3 regions of the Jejuibacter sp. L23 genome follow, and region 3 is predicted to be linked to each of the others. Evidence: predicted binding sites of a transcription regulator. Region 3 holds the regulator's gene; each other region holds the start of a gene.

What was found. Region 3 encodes CRP, which controls carbon source genes, mostly activating them, when cyclic AMP is high. Its sites were predicted from a motif close to ATGTGANNNNNNTCACAT; they were not measured.
Positions count from the first base shown of each region.
Region 1: a site for CRP is predicted at 2,393-2,410, ahead of SCU88_RS04565 (CdaR family transcriptional regulator). Genes of this name have one in related genera too.
Region 2: a site for CRP is predicted at 5,056-5,073, ahead of SCU88_RS07430 (GntP family permease). Genes of this name have one in related genera too.

Region 1 covers NZ_CP138199.1:996,784-1,004,684, reverse strand. The annotation lists gene SCU88_RS04575 (DUF4223 family protein) at 403-570, shown strand; gene SCU88_RS04570 (DUF3461 family protein) at 733-1,119, shown strand; gene SCU88_RS04565 (CdaR family transcriptional regulator) at 1,122-2,297, opposite strand; gene degP (serine endoprotease DegP) at 2,453-3,880, opposite strand; gene dgt (dGTPase) at 4,031-5,545, opposite strand; gene mtnN (5'-methylthioadenosine/S-adenosylhomocysteine nucleosidase) at 5,610-6,308, shown strand; gene btuF (vitamin B12 ABC transporter substrate-binding protein BtuF) at 6,301-7,113, shown strand; gene SCU88_RS04540 (TRIC cation channel family protein) at 7,124-7,744, shown strand; gene erpA (iron-sulfur cluster insertion protein ErpA) at 7,797-7,901, opposite strand, start outside.
Region 2 covers NZ_CP138199.1:1,633,125-1,641,025, reverse strand. The annotation lists gene SCU88_RS07465 (deaminated glutathione amidase) at 1-136, opposite strand, end outside; gene crcB (fluoride efflux transporter CrcB) at 228-614, shown strand; gene cspE (transcription antiterminator/RNA stability regulator CspE) at 779-988, opposite strand; gene pagP (lipid IV(A) palmitoyltransferase PagP) at 1,177-1,713, opposite strand; gene dcuC (anaerobic C4-dicarboxylate transporter DcuC) at 2,301-3,665, shown strand; gene rna (ribonuclease I) at 3,754-4,554, shown strand; gene SCU88_RS07435 (hypothetical protein) at 4,671-4,823, shown strand; gene SCU88_RS07430 (GntP family permease) at 5,194-6,570, shown strand; gene rnk (nucleoside diphosphate kinase regulator) at 6,724-7,134, shown strand; gene uspG (universal stress protein UspG) at 7,309-7,737, shown strand; gene ahpF (alkyl hydroperoxide reductase subunit F) at 7,838-7,901, opposite strand, start outside.
Region 3 covers NZ_CP138199.1:4,800,265-4,808,165, forward strand. The annotation lists gene SCU88_RS22980 (hydrolase) at 119-1,135, shown strand; gene SCU88_RS22985 (YheU family protein) at 1,136-1,354, shown strand; gene SCU88_RS22990 (phosphoribulokinase) at 1,424-2,290, shown strand; gene SCU88_RS22995 (OsmC family protein) at 2,335-2,739, opposite strand; gene crp (cAMP-activated global transcriptional regulator CRP) at 3,044-3,676, shown strand; gene SCU88_RS23005 (YccS/YhfK family putative transporter) at 3,749-5,833, shown strand; gene argD (bifunctional acetylornithine/succinyldiaminopimelate transaminase) at 5,834-7,054, opposite strand; gene pabA (aminodeoxychorismate synthase component 2) at 7,144-7,707, opposite strand; gene SCU88_RS23020 (putative adenosine monophosphate-protein transferase Fic) at 7,740-7,901, opposite strand, start outside.

The DNA of each region.
Region 1 (7,901 bases), 1.5 Mb from region 3:
AACTATTCTCCGTAACCAGAATAAAATCCGAAAATGTCATCAATATAAAAACAGGAAAATAGCCATAAAATAAAAACATTATTTTATCTGTTACGCTTGTATCCAGTCCAGAGCAATAAAAACAGCGATAATTCCAGAGTCTGCTCTGGCACAGGCTATCCTCTGCCACATCTACCCCACCGCTTTTTTAAGACGCTTTCAGGAAACAAAACCGGAAACAATACCCCCATTAACTTATTAGGAATATTCGTCGTGTGCTCACGCAACAAATAACGCCGCTTGCCAGTTATGTCATTTTATTTACATTATGCTTGACATCATTATTGTTTGTAAGATTATATTTAGCACGACGCTAATTGATAGCGCACTCTCAATGGAATTATTTCAAACAGGATTGATACAATGAAAAAAATCGCACAGTTCACGGTTGTTGCTGCTCTGTTAGCCACTCTGACAGGCTGTACCGGTAGCATTTACAATAAAGAGAAGAACTGCGACTACGATTACCTTCTGCATCCGGCAATTTCTATCTCTAAAATTATTGGTGGCTGTGGCCCGGTAGACAAGTAAGTCTTGCGGGTTACCCGATGGTGTAAAGCCGACCCCTGCGGTCGGCTTTTCTGTTTCCTCTCCCGTAATGTCGAATTTTTGATATCCGAACTGGCAAAAAAACCGCTTTCCGTTAACTATCTACTGGTTGCTCTCGTCTCGCTTAAAGGGGAAAACGCCACTATGTACGATAATCTGAAAAGCCTCGGCATCACTAATCCGCAAGAGATTGACCGTTACAGCCTGCGCCAGGAGGCGAATAACGACATCCTGAAGATCTACTTTCACAAGGATAAAGGCGAGTTCTTCGCCAAAAGCGTGAAGTTTAAATATCCGCGCCAGCGCAAGACGGTCGCCGCAGGCGGTACCGGACAGGGATATCGGGAAGTCCAGGAGATCAGCCCCAATCTGCGCTACGTGATCGATGAACTCGATCAAATCTGCCAGCGCGAGCGTAGCGATGTCGATCTGAAGCGCAAGATTCTTGACGATCTGCGCCATCTGGAAAGCGTGGTAGCCAACAAAATTACCGAGATCGAAGCCGATCTCGAAAAGCTGACCCGCAAATAATTTTAGCTGACGCCGCCCACGCCCTGCTGCTCATCCAGTTGCAGGGCGATATACAGTAGTAGCCGATCGTCGAAGTGACTCAGATTAAGCCCCGTCAGTTCCGCCACCCGATTCAACCGGTATTCCAGCGTATTACGGTGAATAAACAGCGCCCGTGAGGTCGCCAGCGGCTGTACATTGTGACGGAACCAGGCATTCAGGGTACGGCGCAGCAGCCCGTTGTTGTCCATCGATTTCAGCCTGGCCAACGGCCGGGCCAGCTCATTAGCCTGCCAGCCGCCACGCAGACCATCGAGCAGCACCGGCAGCATCAGATCCTGATAAAAATAGCAGCGCTGTTCCGGCATCCTCTGCTTACCCACCATCATAGTAGTACGGGCCGTTCGCCAGGAACGGGCTATCGCTCCCTGGCCGGTAAAGTAGTTACCCAGCGCGATACGAAAACGTGGATGACCGCTCTCTTCCATGCGGGACAGCAGTTGCTCCACCCGACGTCGGTGATCGTCTGCATCCCAGCGTCCAAAGGCGTTTAGCGCCGGTTTCAGCACCACCATTTCCGTCAGCGAAACAATAGCGATCAGGTTATTTCGCTCCGGCGTGGTCAGGGCGTTTTGCAGACGCTGCAACTCCTCCATGGCGCTGTCGACCCCCAACTGCCCGCTGTCCACCTCAACCACGGCCACTACCCGTGGCTGATTCAGGTCAATTCCCAGCCGCTGGGCCCACTCCACCAGCGCAGGCGTGTGCTCTTCCGCCTGAATCAGGTTCATCACCAGCTCTTCACGTAACCGCCGATCCTGGGCCAACAGATGCATCAGCCTTGACTGTTCCAGCATCATCTCCGCCGTCATACAGACCAGTTCGCCGTACTGACGCAGCGTTTCCGGAGCGCCGGTCAACCCGATTACGCCGACAATCTCCCCTTCCAGACGTAGCGGCAGATTAATCCCCTGACGTACCCCGTGCAGATGGCGCGCCACCGCGTCGTCGATATCCACAACCCGCCCCTGTGAGAGCACCAGCAGCGCACCTTCATGCAATTCGCCAACTCGCTCCTGATCTCCGCTGCCAATAATTCTGCCGCGTGCGTCCATGACGTTGATATTGGTATCGATGATACGCATCGTCCTGTCGACGATCTCCTGCGCCATCAGGTCATTCAGGTGCCAGTCCGCCATAATCCCCTCCTCCCGCTAATCGACGTTCCAGCATAAGCCAGAGAGAAGGCGATAACATTGTGCAAATGCCCAAAGCGCGACATAGGGATATGAAGATGTGTAAAACGTCACAAAAAAAGGCCGCATACGCGGCCTTAGAAGGAGTGAAGAGAAGATTACTGCATCAGCAGATAGATAGAAGTGTCGCCGCGCTGAACGTTCAGCGCCAGCACCGACGGCTTGCTGTCCAGAATCTTACGCAGTTCGGCAATGTTGTTTACCGGCTGCTGATTCGCGCCAACAATCACATCGCCCTTCTTCAGACCGATGCGCGCCGCAGGCGTATTCACCTTCACGCTATTGACGATAACGCCTTTATCTTTGCCGGTGCGGTTGCTCAGTTCGGCCCCTTCAATACCGTTAAAGACGCTGGAAGAGTCCACCTGATTCTGGTTGCTCTGCTGCAGCTCCAGGTCAACGGTAACCTGCTTGCCTTCGCGCAGCAGACCCAGTTTAACCTTGCTGCCTACCGGCATGCTGCCCACCTGGGCGCGCAACGCGGCAAAGCTGCTGATCGGTTTACCGTTCATAGAGACGATCACGTCGCCCGCTTTCACGCCCGCTTTCGCCGCAGAGGAGTTCGGCATCACCTGGCTTACGAAAGCGCCGCGCTGGGCATCGACCTTCATGGCTTTCGCCAGATCGGAGTTCAGCTCGGTCCCCATGATGCCCAGCTCACCGCGCTTAACCTGGCCATATTTAACCATCTGCCCGGTCAGGTTCTTCACCATATTGCTGGGAATGGCAAAACCGATACCGATATTGCCGCCGTCCGGCGCCAGAATCGCGGTGTTAATACCAATCAGCTCGCCGTTCAGGTTAACCAGCGCGCCGCCGGAGTTACCGCGGTTAATGGCGGCATCGGTCTGAATGAAGTTTTCATAGTTTTCCACATTCAGCCCACTGCGCCCCAGGGCAGAGACGATACCGGAGGTCACGGTTTCACCCAGACCGTAGGGGTTACCGATAGCGACAGTGTAGTCGCCCACCCGCAGGCCATCGGAATCCGCCAGTTTAATCGCACTCAGGTTTTTCGGATCTTTCAGCTCGATCAGCGCGATATCAGAACGCGGATCCTTACCGACAACCTTAGCGTCGAACTTACGCCCGTCGCTCAGTTGAACCTTAATGCTGGTTGCCTTATCCACAACGTGGTTGTTGGTCACCACATAGCCTTTTTCGGCATTAATAATGACCCCGGATCCCAGCGCCATAAATTTCTGCTGCTGGCCGCCATCCGCGCCTCCCTGCTGACAGAAGGGAGAACTCTGGAAAGGCGAACCTTCCTGGCAGAACGGCGAGTTGTCGCCGAAGAACTGCTGGAAGTTGCGCGGCATGCGCGGCGTATTAACCGTAGTACTCCCTTCTACGTTGATACTCACCACCGATGGCATCACTTTTTCCAGCATCGGCGCCAGACTCGGCATCTGTTGCGACGCGACGGAAGAAGAGGCAGTCTCAGCGGCGGAGGCGAATGACACAGGGGCCAGCGCCAGGCCCAGACTCAGAGCCAGCGCACTCATTGCTAACGTGGTTTTTTTCATCAGTTTCTATCTCAAATTTCTTTAAATACTGAGCGAGCCAGAATGGCTATTGTTTATGGCAATTATCAGAGTGAATTTATAGCGTGAAGTTCCCTTAAACAGGTTATGGAAAAGGTAAAAATTTATTGTTCATCTTTACAAAGCGGTGACTCAGGTCACCGCCATCAGCCGCCGGTATTCGTCCCAGGCATAGAGATCGGTCATTCCGCTGATATAGTCCTGAATCAGGCGACAGCGATAATAAAACTCCATCTCCTCCATGTCGGGCGAATTCTCTGGCAAATTCTTAATCGCCTCAATATAAGACAGGCAGTGTTTGGTAGATAATTTGTGGTACAGCCGGGTTTCGATCGGCAAATGGCCCACGCTATTGTTCGCCACCATTTGCTGGAAATCCGCAAACGACATCATCAACAGCGGGCGGTAAATATCCAGCAGCCCGCTAATGACGCGGTAGCCCTGAAGCTCCAACTGCTCGACCTCCGGATGGCAAAAAACATGACGCTTCGCCACCTGTTTATACAGCTCCAGCAGACGACTGAACGGGCTGTCATCTTCCAGCAGCGCGTGATTAAAAGAGCCCGCGTATATCTGCCCGATATTATCGATAAAGCGCTGTGCGGCGTAGGGTACCAGCTTATTCAGGGTATTGACCCGCAGATACATAAAGAACTGATCTTCCGTACTGCGGCGCATGGTATTGGTGCCCGACTTCTCCCAGGCGTCATTGATGACCACTGAGAACAGATCGCCTGGCTCAGGCTCTCCCCAACGGGTTTTCAGGTGCTGATACAGCTGCTCTACCGTGAAAATATTTTTTTCTACCGCATCTTCCAGATCCGCCACGCAATAAGAGATATCATCCGCGGCTTCCATAATCCATGTCAGGGGGAAACGGCAATATTCATCCATTTCTAATTCGCGCCGCAGTCGGGCGATATAGGCTTCTTCAGAAAGGTAGTAGCCGGGCTTTTTCATCAGGTAGCGGAATGCCTCAGGCGGCTGGTCGGCATCCCAGGCCGGACGGGTGTATTTCAAAATACAGCCCACCTGAGCCCAGGTTAAGTTCATTCGCAACAGCGAATGAACCAGACGAATACCCTGGGCATTACCCTCAAAATGGCAGAGATCCTGACGCACCCGGCGACGCAAGGTATTACGTTCCGACTCCCCTTCCCGAAGCCGCAGACAGGCTATCTCGCAGCGCGTATCCTGCGCGGCGTCACGGCGGGTATCTTCCGGAAACAGACGTTGACGAAACCAGTCATTAATGGCCGCTTCGCCAAAGTGGCCAAAAGGGGGGTTACCGATATCGTGCATCAGACAGGCCATCTCGACGATGCTCTCAAAAGGCCCGGTCAGCTCATCCAGCCCGTAGCTTTCCAGCAGCTTCTGCTCTTTCAGACGACTCAGCACCTCGCGCGCGATGTAGCGCCCCACCTGCTGAACCTCCATAGAGTGGGTCAGCCGGGTGCGCACCGCCGCATTGCGCTCCAGCGGGAAGACCTGGGTCTTCTGCTGCAGGCGGCGAATAGCCGGCGAATTGATGATCCTGCCGCGGTCGCTTTCGAAAATCCGCAGAATTTCATGTTCCGTCTTTTCTCCCTGCGGTGAACGAAACCGGCGGTGCCAGTTTATTTTCCTGCGAAAATCAATACCGTTCATGCTCCCTCCCGTTTTTCCAGCCATGATAGACTATACAGCCAAATTAGCCCTGGAGAGTACCCGAATGAAAGTTGGCATCATTGGTGCAATGGAAGAAGAAGTCACGCTGCTGCGCGACAAAATTGAAAACCGCCAGACGCTGAAGCTGGGCGGTAGCGAAATCTATACCGGTACGCTGAACGGGGTTGATGTGGCTCTGCTGAAATCCGGCATCGGTAAAGTGGCCGCCTCCATGGGCGCCGCGCTGCTGCTGGACCACTGTAAGCCAGATGTGGTGATCAATACCGGATCGGCAGGTGGCCTGGCGCCGTCGCTAAAAGTGGGTGATATCGTGGTCTCCGACGAAGTGCGCTATCACGATGCCGATGTGACTGCGTTCGGCTATGAATATGGCCAGATGGCGGGCTGCCCGGCGGCTTTTGTGGCCGACGAAAAACTGATTAATGCCGCCGAACAGTGCATTGAAGCCCTAAACCTGCACGCCGTGCGCGGTCTGGTAGTCAGCGGCGACGCCTTCATCAACGGCGCGGAAAATCTGGCTAATATTCGTCGCCGCTTCCCGCAGGCGATCGCCGTAGAAATGGAAGCTACCGCCATTGGCCACGTCTGCCATAACTTTGGTACGCCGTTCGTGGTGGTTCGCGCCATTTCCGACGTGGCCGACCAGGAATCCCACCTGAGCTTCGAAGAGTTCCTGGCTGTCGCGGCCCGTCAGTCCAGCCTGATGGTCGAATCACTGGTGCAAAAACTGGCTCATGGCTAACTGGCCCGGCAGAGCCACGCTCTGCGCTCTGCTGATGCTGCTGCCGGCGTGGCTGTTTGCCGCGCCGCGCGTCATTTCACTCTCCCCCGCCAATACCGAACTGGCCTTCGCCGCCGGTATTACCCCCGTGGCGGTCAGCGCCTGGTCAGACTATCCCGAACAGGCGAAAAGCATTGAGCAGGTAGCAGACTGGCAGGGCATTAAGGTCGAGCGCATCCTGGCGCTAAAGCCCGATCTGGTACTGGCCTGGCGCGGCGGCAACCCCAGTCGCCCTGTCGAACAACTAACCCGATTTGGTATTAAGGTGCTATGGCTCGATCCCACCCAGGTCGAAGAGGTGGCGGACGCGCTCCAGCAACTGGCTGACTGGAGTCCAGCGCCGGACAAGGCGCACCAGGCGGCGGCTCAGTTACGTGACCAGTGGCAGGCATTACAGCAACAGTACAGCGGTAGCCCGAAACGACCGGTATTTTTGCAGTTCGGTGACCGGCCGCTGTTCACCAGCAACGCCCGTTCGCTTCAGAACCAGCTACTGAAAACCTGCGGCGGCGACAATATCTTTGCTGAAAGTAAGGTGCCCTGGCCCCAGGTTAGTCGGGAACAGGTGCTGGCGCGCCAGCCTCAGGCTATTATTACGCCAGGCGATGAGCAGAAAGCCGCTGCCGTTCGACGCTTCTGGGGAGCAACGCTGCCGGTTCCGGTGATTGGCCTTAAAGAGGACTGGTTTGAACGGGCGGGGCCGCGTATTATCCTCGCCGCCCGGCAGCTTTGCGGGGCGCTGTCGCACCTGAAATCACCGAGTTGAGGCACTCTGCATGCTGGTCTACTGGCTGGATATTATTGGCACAGCCGTCTTTGCGATCTCCGGCGTTCTGCTGGCGGGAAAACTGCGTATGGACCCCTTCGGGGTGCTGGTCCTCGGCGTGGTGACCGCCGTGGGCGGCGGTACCATCCGCGATATGGCGCTGGCGAATGGCCCGGTATTCTGGGTTAAGGATCCCACCGATCTGGTGGTGGCGATGGTCACCAGCATGATGACCATTATTCTGGTGCGCCAGCCCAGACGCCTGCCGAAATGGATACTGCCGGTGCTGGATGCCGTAGGCCTGGCGGTGTTTGTCGGCATCGGGGTGAATAAAGCCTTTATGGCCGGAACCGGCCCGCTGATCGCCGTTTGCATGGGCGTACTGACCGGTGTCGGTGGCGGCATTATCCGCGATGTCCTGGCCCGTGAAGTGCCGATGATACTGCGTACTGAAATCTATGCCACTGCCTGCATTGTCGGCGGTATTGTCCACGCCACCGCCTGGGATACCTTCCAGGTCCCGCTGGAGCAAGCCAGTATGATAGGCATGGCCGTAACCCTGAGTATTCGGCTGGCCGCCATTCGCTGGCGCCTGAAGCTGCCCACCTTTGCGCTTGAGGACAGGCAATAAAAACAAAAAGGCCGCGCATCATGCGCGGCCCTGTTCTACCCGAAGGGGAAAATCAGACGCTGAACGAAGAACCGCACCCGCAGGTGCTGGTCGCGTTCGGGTTATTCACCACAAAGCGGGAGCCTTCCAGTCCTTCGGTATAGTCGACGGCTCCGCC
Region 2 (7,901 bases), 2.1 Mb from region 3:
TACGGGCCAGTACCGCCTCTGGCAACACCAGCAGATCCACCTGCTGTGCATCAGCCTGCGCCATCCAGCCACAGCAGGCCGCCAGATTCGCTTCAACGTCTGGTGTTACCGCAAATTGCCCAACCGCTACCTTCATCGCTCCCCCGGTTTTTGTATTGCAAACTTCCCGTTAGCCCCCTGACGGCGCTACACTCTCACTACTTTAGTCATATTTACGGGAAGTGTGTGTGTTACAGATGTCATTAGCCGTATTTATCGGCGGGGGAATCGGCAGCCTGCTGCGCTGGATGCTGAGCATGCGGTTGAATCCGGTGCATAGCGCCATTCCTGTCGGCACCCTAACAGCCAACCTGGTGGGAGCTTTTATTATTGGTGCAGGGCTGGCCTGGTTCAGCCGTATGACCCAGATCGATCCCATGTGGAAGCTGCTGATTACAACCGGCTTTTGTGGCGGTCTGACCACTTTTTCAACCTTTTCGTCCGAAGTGGTATTTCTGCTACAGGAAGGGCGTCTGGGTTGGGCAGCCCTGAACGTGCTGGTTAATCTACTGGGCTCTTTTCTGATGACGGCCATTGCCTTCTGGCTGTTTTCTGCCGCTTCATCCCATGCCTGAGGGAATACAGCGATGAAAGCGCGGCTAAACGGCCTGGTTGCCGTGGGTGCCAGTATTGCCATTGTATGCTGGTTTCTTTACGGCTATCTGATTAGCTGGTAGCAAAAAGGCATAAAAAAAACCCGCCTTTAGGGCGGGTTTTACAATTCTGTCTGACTGCTAACTTACAGAGCGATTACGTTAGCGGCAGAAGGGCCTTTGGCACCGTCAGTGATTTCGAACTCTACGCGCTGACCTTCAGCCAGAGTTTTGAAACCGTTGCTCTGGATAGCGGAGAAGTGTACAAACACGTCTTTGCTGCCATCTTCCGGAGTAATGAAACCGAATCCTTTGGATTCATTAAACCACTTAACGTTACCTTTAATCTTAGACATCAAAATTACCTTTACATGAAAAAACGACACAAATACCGTGTCGGGTACCAGTACATCAATTGTGGTGGCTTTTGTCCAGTCGAACTTTGATAAAAAGTGATAAAAGTCGCTAACTTTTTAGTACAGCCGCCCTTATTGCTTGTTTTTAAACGAGGTAACCCCCTCACTGGCCATTACCTCGTTTTTACTCAAAACTGAAAGCGGAACCAAGCGAAGTAGACGTTACCGTTGTTATAGGTGCCAGGAATGTAGGTCATCTGGAAAGTCGCAGGACCATAACCGATGGACGCCAGCGGCAATACCAGCGGAATAGGAATGTACTTCCAGTTATCGCGCGCCGTTACGCCCGCCGTATAGCCGAGCCCAAGGTGGAAGTTATCGTCCGCCAGCGGACGCCAGGTGGCTTCCCAGCCGTAACCGGCGATCGGCTCCCATTTATTATAGGAATCCTTAAAGGCCATGACGTAAAGACCGTGCCAGTTGCCTTTTTCATCCCAGCGGGATTGCCCGATCCCTGCCCCCCACGGACGTTCGTTGTACTCATCGGTCTTGTCCTTGTCGTAAGCAAAACGCGCGTGCCAGGTAATGGCAGGAATATAGAGGTCATAGTGCTCAGGCTCATGCCAGGTCTGGGAGACATTATCGGTAAAGGTGTCAAACCACCCTTTGCCGCCGTCCTGTGCCAGTGCCGTTGCGCTAATGAATAATGGGCCCACTGCCGCAATAAAAAAAATAAAATAGTTGCGTAATGATTTCACGTTTTCATCTACCACATTCAGAGATCGGTGACATGATAAGCAAGTCTAGCTGAATGAAAGCTAAATGCCTGTCACCAGGGCTATCCATTATTTTATTTGCCAGGCCGCCATAGCGTCTATGAAAAGACCCGCTATTCAGGACATATCCTAATAATCTCTGGGGAAATGCTCAGAAAAACAGGCGATATTCATTCACTTCATAAACAGAATCGCCTTCCCCGGATGGCTCAGGCGACTATAAGCCTGGCATCATCTGGCTTTTCTTTGTCCATAAACTGACTGATTATTAAGCAATAACTCACAGTTTTTTTACATTCTCTCCGCCAGTTATTGCGCTGGCTCACTCTGTGTGAAAAATGCCAGGAATTTATTTTGTATTTCCCCCAGCTACCGTCAAAATGGCTATCTTTAGACTTGCGCTCGCCGTGCGCGTGCGTCATTCAGCCCCAGAACATTGACTATCAGGCCTGAAGCTTGTCTCAGCGCCTGCTATAGGTATTTGTTTTCACCGCTAATATGTCACGCCGGATTAATACCGGCCCGCTGGGAAAATTATGTTAACGATATTTGAGCTGTTATTTGGAGCCGCGGTTATTATCGGCGTGGCCTGGTACATCATAAAAGGTTATTCCGCCACTGGCGTATTGCTGCTCGGTGGCCTGATACTGCTAATCGCCAGCGCCATTATGGGCCATCCGGTTCTGCCTGCCGGTACCCAAAGCACCGGCTACAGCGCCACGGATATTCTGGAATATGTCAAAGTCCTGCTGATGAGCCGCGGTGGCGATCTCGGTATGATGATCATGATGCTGTGCGGTTTTGCGGCCTATATGACTCATATCGGCGCTAACGATATGGTGGTAAAGCTGGCTTCCCGCCCGTTACAGTACATCAACTCGCCCCATCTGCTGATGGTGGTGGCTTACTTCCTTGCCTGCCTGATGTCACTGGCGGTCTCCTCCGCCACCGGGCTGGGGGTGCTACTGATGGCAACCCTGTTTCCGGTCATGGTCAACGTCGGCATCAGCCGCGGCGCAGCCGCCGCTATCTGCGCCTCACCGGCAGCGATTATTCTGTCCCCCACCTCTGGCGATGTAGTTCTGGCCGCCAGGGTTGCCGATATGCCTCTGGTCGATTTCGCCTTTAAAACCACTCTGCCGATCTCCATCGCCGCCATTGTCTGCATGGGCATCGCACACTATTTCTGGCAGCGCTGGCTGGATAAAAAAGAGCATATCAACACCGAAATGTTGGACGTCAGCGAAATCCAGACCAAAGTTCCTGCTTTTTACGCCATCCTGCCCTTCTCCCCGGTCATTGCGGTACTGATTTTCGACGGGAAATGGGGCCCGCAGCTGCATATTATTACGCTGCTGGTGATGTGTATTCTGCTAACGGCCATCATCGAATTCCTGCGCAGCTTTAATACCCGCAGCGTATTTGAAGGGCTGGAGGTTGCCTGGCGCGGTATGGCGGACGCTTTCGCGACCGTGGTCATGCTGCTGGTCGCCGCCGGGGTCTTTGCCCAGGGGCTAAGCGCCATCGGTTTTATCCAGAGCCTGATCTCTATCGCAACCTCCTTTGGTTCCGCCAGTATCGTCCTGATGCTGGTACTGGTGATTCTGACCATGCTGGCGGCGATGACCACGGGTTCCGGTAATGCCCCTTTTTATGCTTTCGCAGAGCTGATCCCTAAACTGGCCGCTCAGTCGGGCGTGAATCCGGGGTACCTGGTGATTCCGATGCTGCAGGCCTCTAACCTCGGGCGGACCATCTCTCCGGTTTCCGGCGTGGTCGTCGCGGTAGCAGGCATGGCGAAGATCTCGCCGTTCGAAGTGGTTAAACGCACCTCGGTGCCAGTACTGGTCGGCCTGCTGGTAGTGATTATCGCCACTGAAGTATTGATGCCTGCCAGCTGACGCGGGCACACTCACACGCGAAGGGGACCTGCGGGTCCCCTTTTTGTGGTTAAATAACGCGGATATAACGCGAACCATCGGAAATCACATGAAAAACTGGATAGCTTACGCGCTGCTGACTGGCACGCTTGCCAGCGGTTATGCCCATGCCGAACCATTGAAGGCAACGCAGTATGACGACTTTGACCGCTACGTGCTGGCGCTCTCCTGGCAGAGCGGCTTCTGTCAGAGCATGCATGAACGCAATCGCAAACTTCCCGCCGAATGCCGGGAGCAGGACTCCCCGGAAAACGGCGCACAGATGCTGACGGTACATGGGCTATGGCCCGGTCTGCCGCGTTCCATCGCGGCACGCGGCGTGGATGAGCGGCGCTGGATGCGTTACGGTTGCGCCACCCGCCCGATTCCCAATATGCCAGAAGCTCGCGCTTCACGGAAATGCGCCGCCCCAGGGGTTGACCTGAGCGACACCATGGCGCAGAAGCTGGGCGAAGTGATGCCCGGCGCTGGCGGCAGTTCCTGTCTGGAACGCTATGAATTCGCCAAGCACGGCGCCTGCTTTGGATTTAATCCCAATGCTTATTTCGGCACCATGGTGCGCCTGAATCAGGAGGTGCGCGACAGCGCCTTCGGACGTTTCCTGGCCGGTCATTACGGAAAGATCGTCAGCCGCAAGGCATTTAACGAAGCGCTGGCGCGTAGCTGGGGTAAAGAGAGCGTGAAAGCGGTGAAGCTGACCTGTCACGGAAATCCGGCTTATCTGGCCGAAATGCAGATCGGCCTGAAGGCGGAAGCCATCAACCAGCCCCTGAGCTCACAGAGCTTTACTCCGGGAGCGCATCCGGGTAACTGCGCAAAAACCTTCCGTCTGGATGCCGTCGGTTTCTGAGTCGTATCCGGGTCAGGGCCCTATAAAACCTGAAGAATAAAAAGCATTCCATCCGTTTTTGTTCCGTGTTTACCACGCCACACTCTGGCTAAGTAAACCAGCAAGAGGAATGGAATATGAGCAAAACCGACTCATGGCTCCAGGAAATGCAGACGATGTTTCTTCGTCAGCCGCTCCCCCGGCGTTTTCCGGCCTGGCTATGGCTAACGCCCCGACAGCGTAGCGCCATATTATGTGAGCTGTTACAGCCGCTGGCTCGTCGTCAGTAAACCGCAGCCCTTCATTTCCCCCGGCAGCAACGCTGCCGGAAACCACAGATAATGATACGAACCTCATTTTTTAGAAAATCGCGCATTTAACAAACATTTTTTGTGATGTATATCATGAAATTCAATCAATTAGCACGCACGCCATCCCGTTTTTTCCCTTCTGTACCTTTACGTAACGGCTCCCTGGTAACTACGCTGAGTCAATCCCCCGGATGGGGAGTTTGTTTCCAATGTTTGAACCTCATCTCAAAATGTAAATAACGTGGTCAATTCCTATAACAGCCTGGTGAATGTTACCAGTATCATGTTACCGGTATCAGAAAGAGCGGCTCGCCCTCTTCCCTGGATTGATAAGTAGAGGAACCAGACAATGACGGAAATGACATACGCTTATGGTGCCGGAACGCTGTTAGGCATTGCCGCTGGCGCGGTTGCCCTGCTGCTGGTGCTGATTATGCGCTTTAAGGTGCACGCCTTCCTGGCACTGACGCTGGTCAGTATCATCGTTGCGCTGGTCACCAAAGTCCCATTCGATAAGATCGTCCCCACGCTGCTAAGCGGTTTTGGCAGCACCCTGGCAGGCGTTGCATTGCTGGTGGGTCTGGGCGCGATGATAGGACGCATGCTTGAAATCTCCGGCGGCGCGAAAGTGCTGGCGGACACCCTCATCAATAAATTCGGCTCTCACCGTGCGCCGCTGGCGCTGGGCGTCGCCTCGCTAATGTTCGGCTTCCCGATCTTCTTCGACGCCGGTCTGGTCGTGATGCTGCCGATTATCTTCAGCGTCGCCAAACAGTTTGGCGGCTCCACCCTGAAATATGCACTTCCTGCTGCGGGGGCCTTTGCGGTAATGCACGCCCTGGTGCCGCCGCATCCGGGCCCGGTTGCCGCTTCCGAACTGCTGGGCGCTAACATCGGTCTGCTGGTGCTGGTTGGCCTGGTGATTGCCATCCCCACCTGGTATCTCGGCGCCTACCTGTATGGCCTGTACGCCGGTAAAAAATTCGACATCAAGCTTCCCACTTCCTTCCTGGGCGAAGTAGAAGCAGATCCTAACCATCGTCCGCCCTCTTTCGGCACCGTGATGGCGATCCTGCTGCTGCCGCTGGTTCTGATTTTCCTCGATACCGGTCTGAGTACCGCCATCGTTCTGGGCTGGGTCGATGCCGACAGCACCCTGGTCAACTTCCTGCGTATGCTGGGCAAAACCCCGGTAGCGCTGCTAATCACCACCTTCTTCGCCCTGCTGGTTTTCAGCCGCGATCACAGCCGCCAGCATCTTGAAAAAGTGTGTGACGGCGCCCTTGGTCCCATCTGCGGCATCATTCTGGTCACCGGCGCTGGCGGTATGTTTGGCGGCGTACTGCGCGCCAGCGGCATTGGCGACGCACTGGCTGGCGTGCTTTCCGATACCGGCATGCCGGTGATTCTGGCGGCCTTTGTTATCTCTACCGCGCTGCGCGTGGCGCAGGGCTCTGCGACGGTCGCACTGACCACCACCGCAGCCCTGGTGGCGCCAATGGTGCAAAGCGCTACCGGCCTGAGCGAGTTCGACCTGTGCTTTATCGTTATCGCTATCGCGGGCGGTGCTACCGTACTTTCCCACGTGAACGACTCCGGCTTCTGGCTGGTTGGCCGCTTCCTGGAAATGGACGAGAAGACCACTCTTAAAACCTGGACCGTTATGGAAACCCTGCTGGGCAGCATTGCCTTCCTGCTGGCAGCGCTGGGCAGCATGATTCTGTAGCCCTACCGCACCGAGTGTGAAGCAGTTCACTGTACTCGCACAACGGGCACCGCTATTATCATCAGGTCAACCCTCATCACTCCGATGGTGAGGGTTTTCTTTTGGGGTCTCTCATATCCGGCAAAGGGCCGGATGATTAACATGGAGTCTGTGATGTCCCGACCTGCAATTATCATTAACGAACTCGACGCGGAACGTATTGATCGGCTGCTGGAACAGCCCGCGTTCGCCGAACTCCCGGTCGCCGAAGCGCTCAATGCCGAACTCGATCGCGCGCAAATGTGTAAGCCGGAGGAGATACCGGCCGATGTCGTTACCATGAATAGCCGGGTGAAATTCCGCAATCTGAACAGCGGTGAAGAGCACCTGCGTACCCTGGTCTATCCGGCTAACCTGACCGATACCGCCAGCCAGCTTTCGGTACTGGCGCCGGTGGGTGCCGCACTGCTGGGGCTGCGGGTTGGAGACCATATTCGCTGGGCGCTGCCGGGCGGCATCGAAACCCATCTGGAAGTGCTGGAGCTGCAATACCAGCCCGAGTCCGCCGGGGAGTATCATCGCTGAACCGCGTTCTGGAGGATGCCTGGCATCCTCTTTCTGTTTAACGACCTGTGAAAACCTTCACAGTTTCCACTCTCCCACTCCAGCCTGCGTCACACTTCTTATTACTGCCCCACTAAAAACCTAAAAACCCGTGTTTTATTAAGGAAAATCTTATCATTAAATGGAGGTTGCTTTATGTACCAGACGATCCTGATGCCAGTTGATGTCTTTGAAATGGATTTATCAGATAAGGCCATTCGCCACGCCGAATTTCTGGCGCAACAGGATGGCAGGATTCACCTGCTACACGTGATGCCGGATGCTTCCGCTATGATGTTCCGCGGTTTTGCCTCCGAGATGCGCCGCTTTGAGGATCACCTGCGTCAGGAGGCGGAAGATAAGCTTAAAACCCTGGCCAGCCACTTCCATATTGCGCCGGAGCGCGTCATTACCGAAACCCGTTTCGGTAACGTGCGCGACGAGGTCAACGCCGCCGCCAAAGAGCTTCAGGCCGATGTCATCGTCGTTGGCTCCCGTAATCCCTCTATCACTACTCATCTGCTGGGCTCCAACGCGGCCAGCATTATCCGCTATGCCCGTATTCCGGTGCTGGTGGTGCGTTAGCCTTTTGATGCAGGTAAAAAAAAGAGGCTACCCGCAGGTAGCCTCTGGTGTTTTTGCTGTGTGTGTCTTTGAACCTCTCCCAATGGGAGGGCCTTTTTTATTATGCCGTTTTGGTGCGGATCAGGTAGTCAAAGGCGCTGAGTGACGCTTTCGCCCCTTCGCCG
Region 3 (7,901 bases):
CATTCCTTAACTGTGGGTCCCCCTCTTTGAGACGAATTAAACAGACCAAAAAAAGCATCAACAATCTACGGATTTACCGGTATGATGGTGGATTAATTAACTAAAATTACTCTGTACCATGGCAGAAATTACCCCTGCAGAACTCTCCGCCAATAGTGACGAGACGCAGCTTTTCCGCCCAATGATCGGCGCACGCAATCCGCATATGCAAACCATGCTGCCGCGCCTGATACGCCGTCGGCTGCGCTTTACCCCCTGGTGGCAAAGAATCGATACGCCGGACGGCGATTTTATCGACCTCGCCTGGAGCGAACACCCGTCAAAAGCACAGCATAAGCCGCGCCTGGTGGTGTTTCACGGCCTGGAGGGCAGCCTGCACAGCCCATACGCTCACGGGTTGATGAATGCGGCAAAACAGCGCGGCTGGCTGGGCGTGGTGATGCACTTTCGCGGCTGTAGCGGCGAACCAAACCGCATGAACCGCATCTATCACTCCGGCGAAACTAACGATGCCAGCTACTTCCTGGACTGGCTGCGCCGGCGCTACGGCGCTCGTCCGACCGCCGCGGTGGGATTTTCGCTGGGCGGTAATATGCTGGCCTGCCTGATGGCCCAACAGGAAAAAGCCTGTTCGCTGGCGGCTGGCGTCGTGGTGTCGGCGCCGCTGATGCTGGAGCCCTGCTGCTACCATATGGAAAAAGGGTTTTCCCGTTTCTACCAGCGCTATCTGCTGAATCTGCTGAAGGCTAACGCCGGGCGCAAACTCAAGGCCTGGCCCGGAACCCTGCCCATCGACAGGGCCCGTCTGAAACGCATTCGCCGCATCCGGGAATTCGACGATCTGATTACCTCGAAAATCCACGGTTTTCGTGATGCTCTGGACTACTACCGACGCTGTAGCGCACTGCCAATGCTGCCGCAAATCGCCCGACCGACGCTGATTATCCACGCGAAAGACGATCCCTTTATGGATCACCAGGTCATTCCGGATCTCGACCATCTGCCCCCCAACATTGAGTATCAGCTGACCGAGCACGGTGGCCACGTCGGCTTCGTGGGGGGAACACTACGACACCCGGAAATGTGGCTGGAAAAACGTATTCCCGACTGGTTAAGTCAATTCCTGGATGGATAAATGATTATTCCCTGGCAGCAGATATCGGCGGAAACGCTGGATAGCCTGATAGAAGCCTTTGTGTTGCGCGAAGGCACCGATTACGGTGAACATGAGCGTTCGCTCGAACAAAAAGTGGCGGATGTAAAGCATCAGCTACAAACCGGCGAAGCCGTTGTGGTATGGTCGGAACTTTATGAAACGGTCAACATCATGCCGCGCTCGCAATTCCGCGGCTAATATCTGGTTTACCAAACAATTCGCCGTGTTTCAGTGGCTACACCCCTGTACTCAAGGAGTTGCTCAGCTATGTCCACCAGGCATCCGATTATCGCCGTCACCGGTTCCAGCGGTGCGGGAACCACCACCACCAGCATCGCATTTCGTAAGATTTTCGCCGAACTCGGGCTCAGAGCCGCCGAGCTCGAAGGTGACAGTTTCCACCGCTATACCCGCCCGGAAATGGATATGGAGATTCGCAAGGCCCGGGATTTAGGGCGCCATATCAGCTATTTCGGCCCGGACGCCAATGACTTTGGTCTGCTGGAAAATACCTTTACCGAATATGGTCATAGCGGTACGGGAAAGTCCCGCAAATATCTACATACCTACGATGAAGCAGTGCCCTGGGATCAGGTGCCAGGCACCTTTACTCCCTGGCAGCCGCTACCAGAACCTACGGACGTACTGTTCTACGAAGGGCTGCACGGCGGCGTGGTCACCTCGCAGCACGATGTGGCGCAGCATGTGGATCTACTGGTCGGCGTAGTACCCATCGTCAACCTGGAGTGGATTCAGAAACTGGTGCGCGACACCAGCGAGCGCGGCCATTCCCGTGAAGCCGTGATGGATTCGGTGGTGCGTTCGATGGAAGACTACATTAACTACATCACCCCGCAGTTCTCACGTACCCACATCAACTTCCAGCGCGTGCCGACGGTAGATACCTCTAATCCCTTCGCCGCCAGAGAGATCCCGTCGCTGGATGAAAGCTTTGTGGTGATCCACTTCCGGGATCTGGAGGTCGATTATCCCTGGCTGCTGGCGATGCTGCAGGGCTCGTTTATCTCGCATATCAATACGCTGGTGGTGCCGGGCGGCAAGATGGGACTGGCGATGGAGCTGATTATGACGCCGCTGGTGCGGCGCATTATGGAAGGTAAAAAGATAGCCTAATCCCTGGCTGGGGAGGGGAATCTGTCTCCCCTCCCCAGCCAGCATCAGCCTTCCACCACCTCATATGAATGGGTGATATTCACCGCTTTACCCAACATCAGCGCCACAGAGCAGTATTTCTCGGCAGACAAATCCACCGCACGCGACACCGCATTGTCTTTCAGATCCTGGCCGGTAACGATAAAGTGCAGATTGATATGAGTGAACAGGCGCGGCGCCTCTTCACGACGCTCCGAGGTTAGCTTCACCTCGCAGTCGGTCACGCCGTGGCGACCCTTTTGCAGAATAGAGACCACATCGATGGCGCTACAGCTTCCCACCGCCATCAGCACCATCTCCATCGGACTGGGGGCCTTGTCGCCGGAATTCCCGTCCATCAGCACCTGATGCCCGGAGGCGGACTCACCCAGGAAAGTCAGGCCCTCAACCCATTTTACTCGTGACTGCATGTTGTCGCTCCCATCAAGCCATTTTCCCCACAGAGTAAGCCGCCGCAAAGAAAGTCGCAACAGAAGGCGATCCGGGTCAAGCTGAAACGAGACAATAGGAGACACCCGGAAAAAGCTATGCTAAAACACTGAGGATACCCTCTCGCGGCGCGGCGAAGCGCGTACGGGATGAAATTTCACGTGAAATTTATGTAGCTTACAGGCTTTTCTCATGCCAGATCCCCAAGAGCGGGGACAAACGATCAATACGCCCGGAGGCCCATATTCTTCCGGGCGTCAGCTTATAACCAGAGGATAACCGCGCATGGTGCTTGGCAAACCGCAAACAGACCCGACTCTCGAATGGTTTTTGTCTCATTGCCACATTCATAAGTATCCATCGAAGAGCACACTTATTCATCAGGGTGAAAAAGCCGAAACCCTCTATTACATCGTTAAGGGCTCTGTCGCAGTACTTATCAAAGATGAGGAAGGGAAAGAGATGATCCTCTCTTACCTGAATCAGGGGGATTTCATTGGTGAACTGGGGCTATTCGAAGAAGGCCAGGAGCGTAGCGCCTGGGTACGGGCGAAAACCGCCTGCGAAGTCGCTGAAATCTCCTATAAGAAATTCCGTCAGCTGATCCAGGTAAACCCGGACATTCTGATGCGCCTTTCCTCGCAGATGGCCCGCCGTCTGCAGGTCACCTCAGAGAAAGTGGGCAATCTCGCCTTCCTGGATGTGACAGGTCGTATCGCACAGACCCTGCTAAACCTGGCAAAACAGCCGGACGCAATGACCCATCCAGACGGAATGCAGATCAAAATCACCCGTCAGGAAATTGGGCAGATCGTGGGCTGTTCCCGCGAAACCGTTGGCCGTATTCTGAAGATGCTGGAAGATCAAAACCTGATCTCCGCACACGGGAAAACCATCGTCGTCTTCGGTACCCGTTAATCCCGGTCTGTAACGGCGTGTTGTGGCAACGCGCCGTTTTTCTCTTTGCCACTGACGCGTTACCCTGTGCCAATGCGCCGACTGATCTATCACCCCGAAGTTAACTATGCGCTGCGTCAGACCCTGGTACTGTCGCTGCCGGTGATTATCGGGCTAATATTCGGTAGCCTGCAACAGGGCCTGCTCTTCTCGCTGGTTCCCGCCTGTTGCAATATCGCGGGCCTGGATACCCCCCATAAACGTTTCTTTAAACGCCTGATCGTCGGCGGCTCGCTGTTCGCCTTTAGCAGCCTGATGGTTCAGCTACTGCTGATGGAAAAGCTGCCACTGGCCGCCATCTTCTTCGGAATGGCGCTGTTACTGGGCGTTACGGCGGAAATCAGCGCCCTGCATGGCCGCCTGTTGCCTGCTTCGCTTATCGCCGCGATCTTTACTCTGGGGCTGGCCGGCAATATGCCGGTCTGGCAGCCGATGCTGCTGTATGCGCTCGGCACCCTGTGGTACGGCGCCTTTAACTGGTTCTGGTTCTGGATGTGGCGTGAACAGCCGCTACGCGAGACCCTGAGCCTGCTCTATCGCGAACTGGCGGACTACTGCGAAGCCAAATACAGCCTGCTGACCCAGCATACCGATCCGGAAAATGCGCTGCCGCCGCTGCTGATTCGTCAGCAAAAGGTGGTGGATCTCATCAGCCTCTGTTATCAGCAGTTGCATATGCTATCTGCCACCAGCCGCCAGAATGATTATAAGCGCCTGCTGCGCGTCTTTCAGGTGGCGCTGGATCTTCAGGAGCATATTTCCGTCAGCCTTCACCAGCCTGAAGAGGTACAGAAACTGGTAGAGCAGAGCCACGCGGAACCGGTGATTCGCTGGGCGGCCCGTACCGTGGCCGCCCGACTGCGCGTAGTCAGCGACGATATACTCTACCACCGCTATCCCCGGCGCTTTAGCATGGAAAAACCCATCTCCGCGCTGGAAAAGATTGCCCGCCAGCATCCGGAAAACCCGGTGGGGCAGTTCTGCCACTATCACTTCAGCCGTATCGCCCGACTACTGCGCACCCAGCGCCCGCTCTATATTCGGGATCTGATGGCCGACCGGCAACAGCATCTTCCGCTGCTTCGGGCGCTGCGCAGCTATCTGTCGCTGAAGTCCTCGGCGCTGCGTAGCGCAGCGCGCATTGGAACCATGCTTGCCATCGCCAGTCTGCTTGGCGCCGCGCTCAATCTGCCCAAACCCTGGTGGATACTGATGACCATCATGTTTGTCACCCAGAACGGCTATGGCGCCACCCGGGTACGCATTCTGCACCGGGCGGGGGGAACTATCGCGGGTCTGTTAATTGCGGCGGGCGCGCTGCACTTTAACGTACCCCAGGGCTATATTCTGGCGGGAATGCTGCTGATAACGCTGATTGGCTACCTGATAATCCGTAAACATTACGCGCTGGCGACCGTCGGATTTACCATCACTGCGGTGTACAGCCTGCAACTGCTTTCGCTGAGCGGTGAGCAGTTTATTATGACCCGACTGGTGGATACGCTGCTCGGTTGCCTGATCGCCTTTGGCGGCATGGTCTGGCTGTGGCCTCAGTGGCAGAGCGGCCTGCTACGACAGAATGCCCACGATGCGCTGGAGCGCGACCAGCAGGCCATCCGCCAGATCCTGAGCGACGATCCACAGCCCGGCCCGCTGGCCTGGGAGCGAATGCGGGTCAATCAGGCCCATAATGCGCTCTATAACTCGCTAAATCAGGCAATGCAGGAGCCATCATTCAATAACCGTTACCTGGCCGATATGAAGCTATGGGTAACCCACAGCCAGTTTATCGTCGAGCATATTAACGCCATGACGATCCTGGCGCGCGAGCATAATATGCTGACGCCAGCGCTGGCCCAACGCTATCTGCAATCCTGTGAAATCGCTATTCAGCGCTGCCAGCAACGGCTGACCTGGGACAACCCCGACGACAGCGGGGCCATTCACGTACTGGACGACCCCGAGGCGCTCACCATTGGCCCAATGAGTACCATGGAGCGCCATCTGGATCGCATCCTCAGCCATCTGAATGCGATGCATACCATCTCTTCCGTGGCCTGGCATCAGCGCCCCCACCACGGCGCCTGGCTACGCCGCCGTCTGCAAAGCCACAAATAATCATCCCAGGGCAATTTTCTGCACCGCTTTGGCGAAACGCGCCATGCCTTCATCGATGTCGGCGTCTTCCACCACCAGCGACGGCGCCAGACGAACCACGTCCGGCCCGGCATTCAACACCATAACGCCCTGCTCCGCTGCTGCGTTCAGCAGATCCCGGGCGCGCCCTTTATATGCTTCACTCAACTCAGCACCAATCAGTAGCCCCATACCGCGAACTTCGCTGAAAATATTGAATTGCTCGTTGATCTGACGCAGATGGTCGACAAAACGCTGACGCTTGCTCTGAATGCCACCCAGCACTTGTGGGGTATTAATGATGTCGAAGGCCGCTTCCGCCACTGCGCATGCCAGCGGGTTACCGCCATAGGTCGAGCCATGGGAGCCCACGTGGAAAGCAGAGGCAATCTCCTGGGTCGTCAGCATCGCGCTCACCGGGAAACCGCCGCCCAACGCTTTGGCGCTGGTCAGAATGTCCGGCGTCACACCGTAGTGCATATAGCTGAACAGCTTGCCCACGCGACCCATACCGCACTGTACCTCATCAAAGACCAGCAACGCCTGATAGTGGTCGCACAGGTCACGCAGCCCCTGCAGGAACTCCGGCGTGGCGGCGGTGACTCCCCCTTCTCCCTGAATCGGCTCGACCACCACGGCACAGGTGTGGTCATCCATGACGGCTTTCACGGCGTGCAGATCGTTAAAGGGCACATGGATAATATCAGCAGGTTTAGGGCCGAAGCCGTCTGAATACTTGGGCTGTCCACCGACCGATACGGTAAACAGTGAACGCCCGTGGAAAGCATTATGGAAGGCGATAATTTTGGTTTTGTACGGACTGTAGCGCGTGGAAGCATAGTAACGCGCCAGCTTAAAGGCGGTTTCATTGGCTTCGGTGCCGGAATTCATGAAAATCACCCGCTCAGCGAAGGTCGCGTCAATGATCTTACGACCCAGACGCAGCGCCGGTTCATTGGTGAACACATTGCTGGTATGCCACAGAGTCTCTCCCTGCTGCTTCAGCGCCGACACCAGAGCCGGGTGGCAGTGTCCCAGTGCCGTGACGGCAATACCACCGGCAAAGTCAACGTACTCTTTGCCCTGCTGGTCCCAGACCCTGCTGCCCTGCCCCTTCACCGGGATAAACTGCGCCGGTGCATAAACGGGCAGGATGACATCATCAAAAGTGGCGCGAGTAATCGCTGAATTTTCATTTGCCATGGGTTAACCGTCCCTTTTTTACGCACATCTTTAATTGAAAATATAATCATTAAATATGCATAAAAAATCACACACTGGCAAACATAAAATCAGCGCTTCAGGAAGTTTTCCAGCAACCGGTGCCCCTGTTCGCTCAGGATACTCTCGGGATGAAATTGCACCCCCTCCAGCGCCAGCGTCCGGTGGCGCAGCCCCATAATCTCCTGCTCATCGCTCCAGGCCGTCGCTTCCAGACAGTCAGGTAAGGTAGCGGGATCCACCAGCAGCGAATGATATCGGGTCACCGTCAGGGGATTATTCAGCCCCTGGAATACACCGACGCCCGTATGGCGGATAGCGGAGGTCTTGCCGTGCATCACCTTACCGGCACGTACCACCGATGCGCCAAACGCCTGGGCGATCGCCTGATGCCCCAGACAGACCCCCAGAATCGGCAGCCGACCGGCGAAATGGCGGATAGCAGCCAGAGAAATGCCTGCTTCATTGGGCGTGCAGGGACCGGGGGAGATCACCAGTTGCCGGGGTGCCAGCGCCGTTATCTCATCAAGCGAGAGCTCATCATTACGCTTCACCCTGACATCAGCCCCGAGTTCGCAGAAATACTGGTAGAGGTTCCAGGTAAAAGAGTCGTAGTTGTCGATCAGTAATAGCATGGCGGCTCCGGCAAAAATGATACCGCGCTATTCTACGCTTTTTCCCCTGCTACGCTCACGACAGTTGCGAACAACGCCTCCAGTGGCGCCGGATCGCCCATAGCGCTACTCTGGCAGGCATCGCGCCATGCCTGTGGGGTAACGGGTTTCCAGTCCAGACAGTAACCAGCGTGGATCGCCATCTGTTCAAAGAA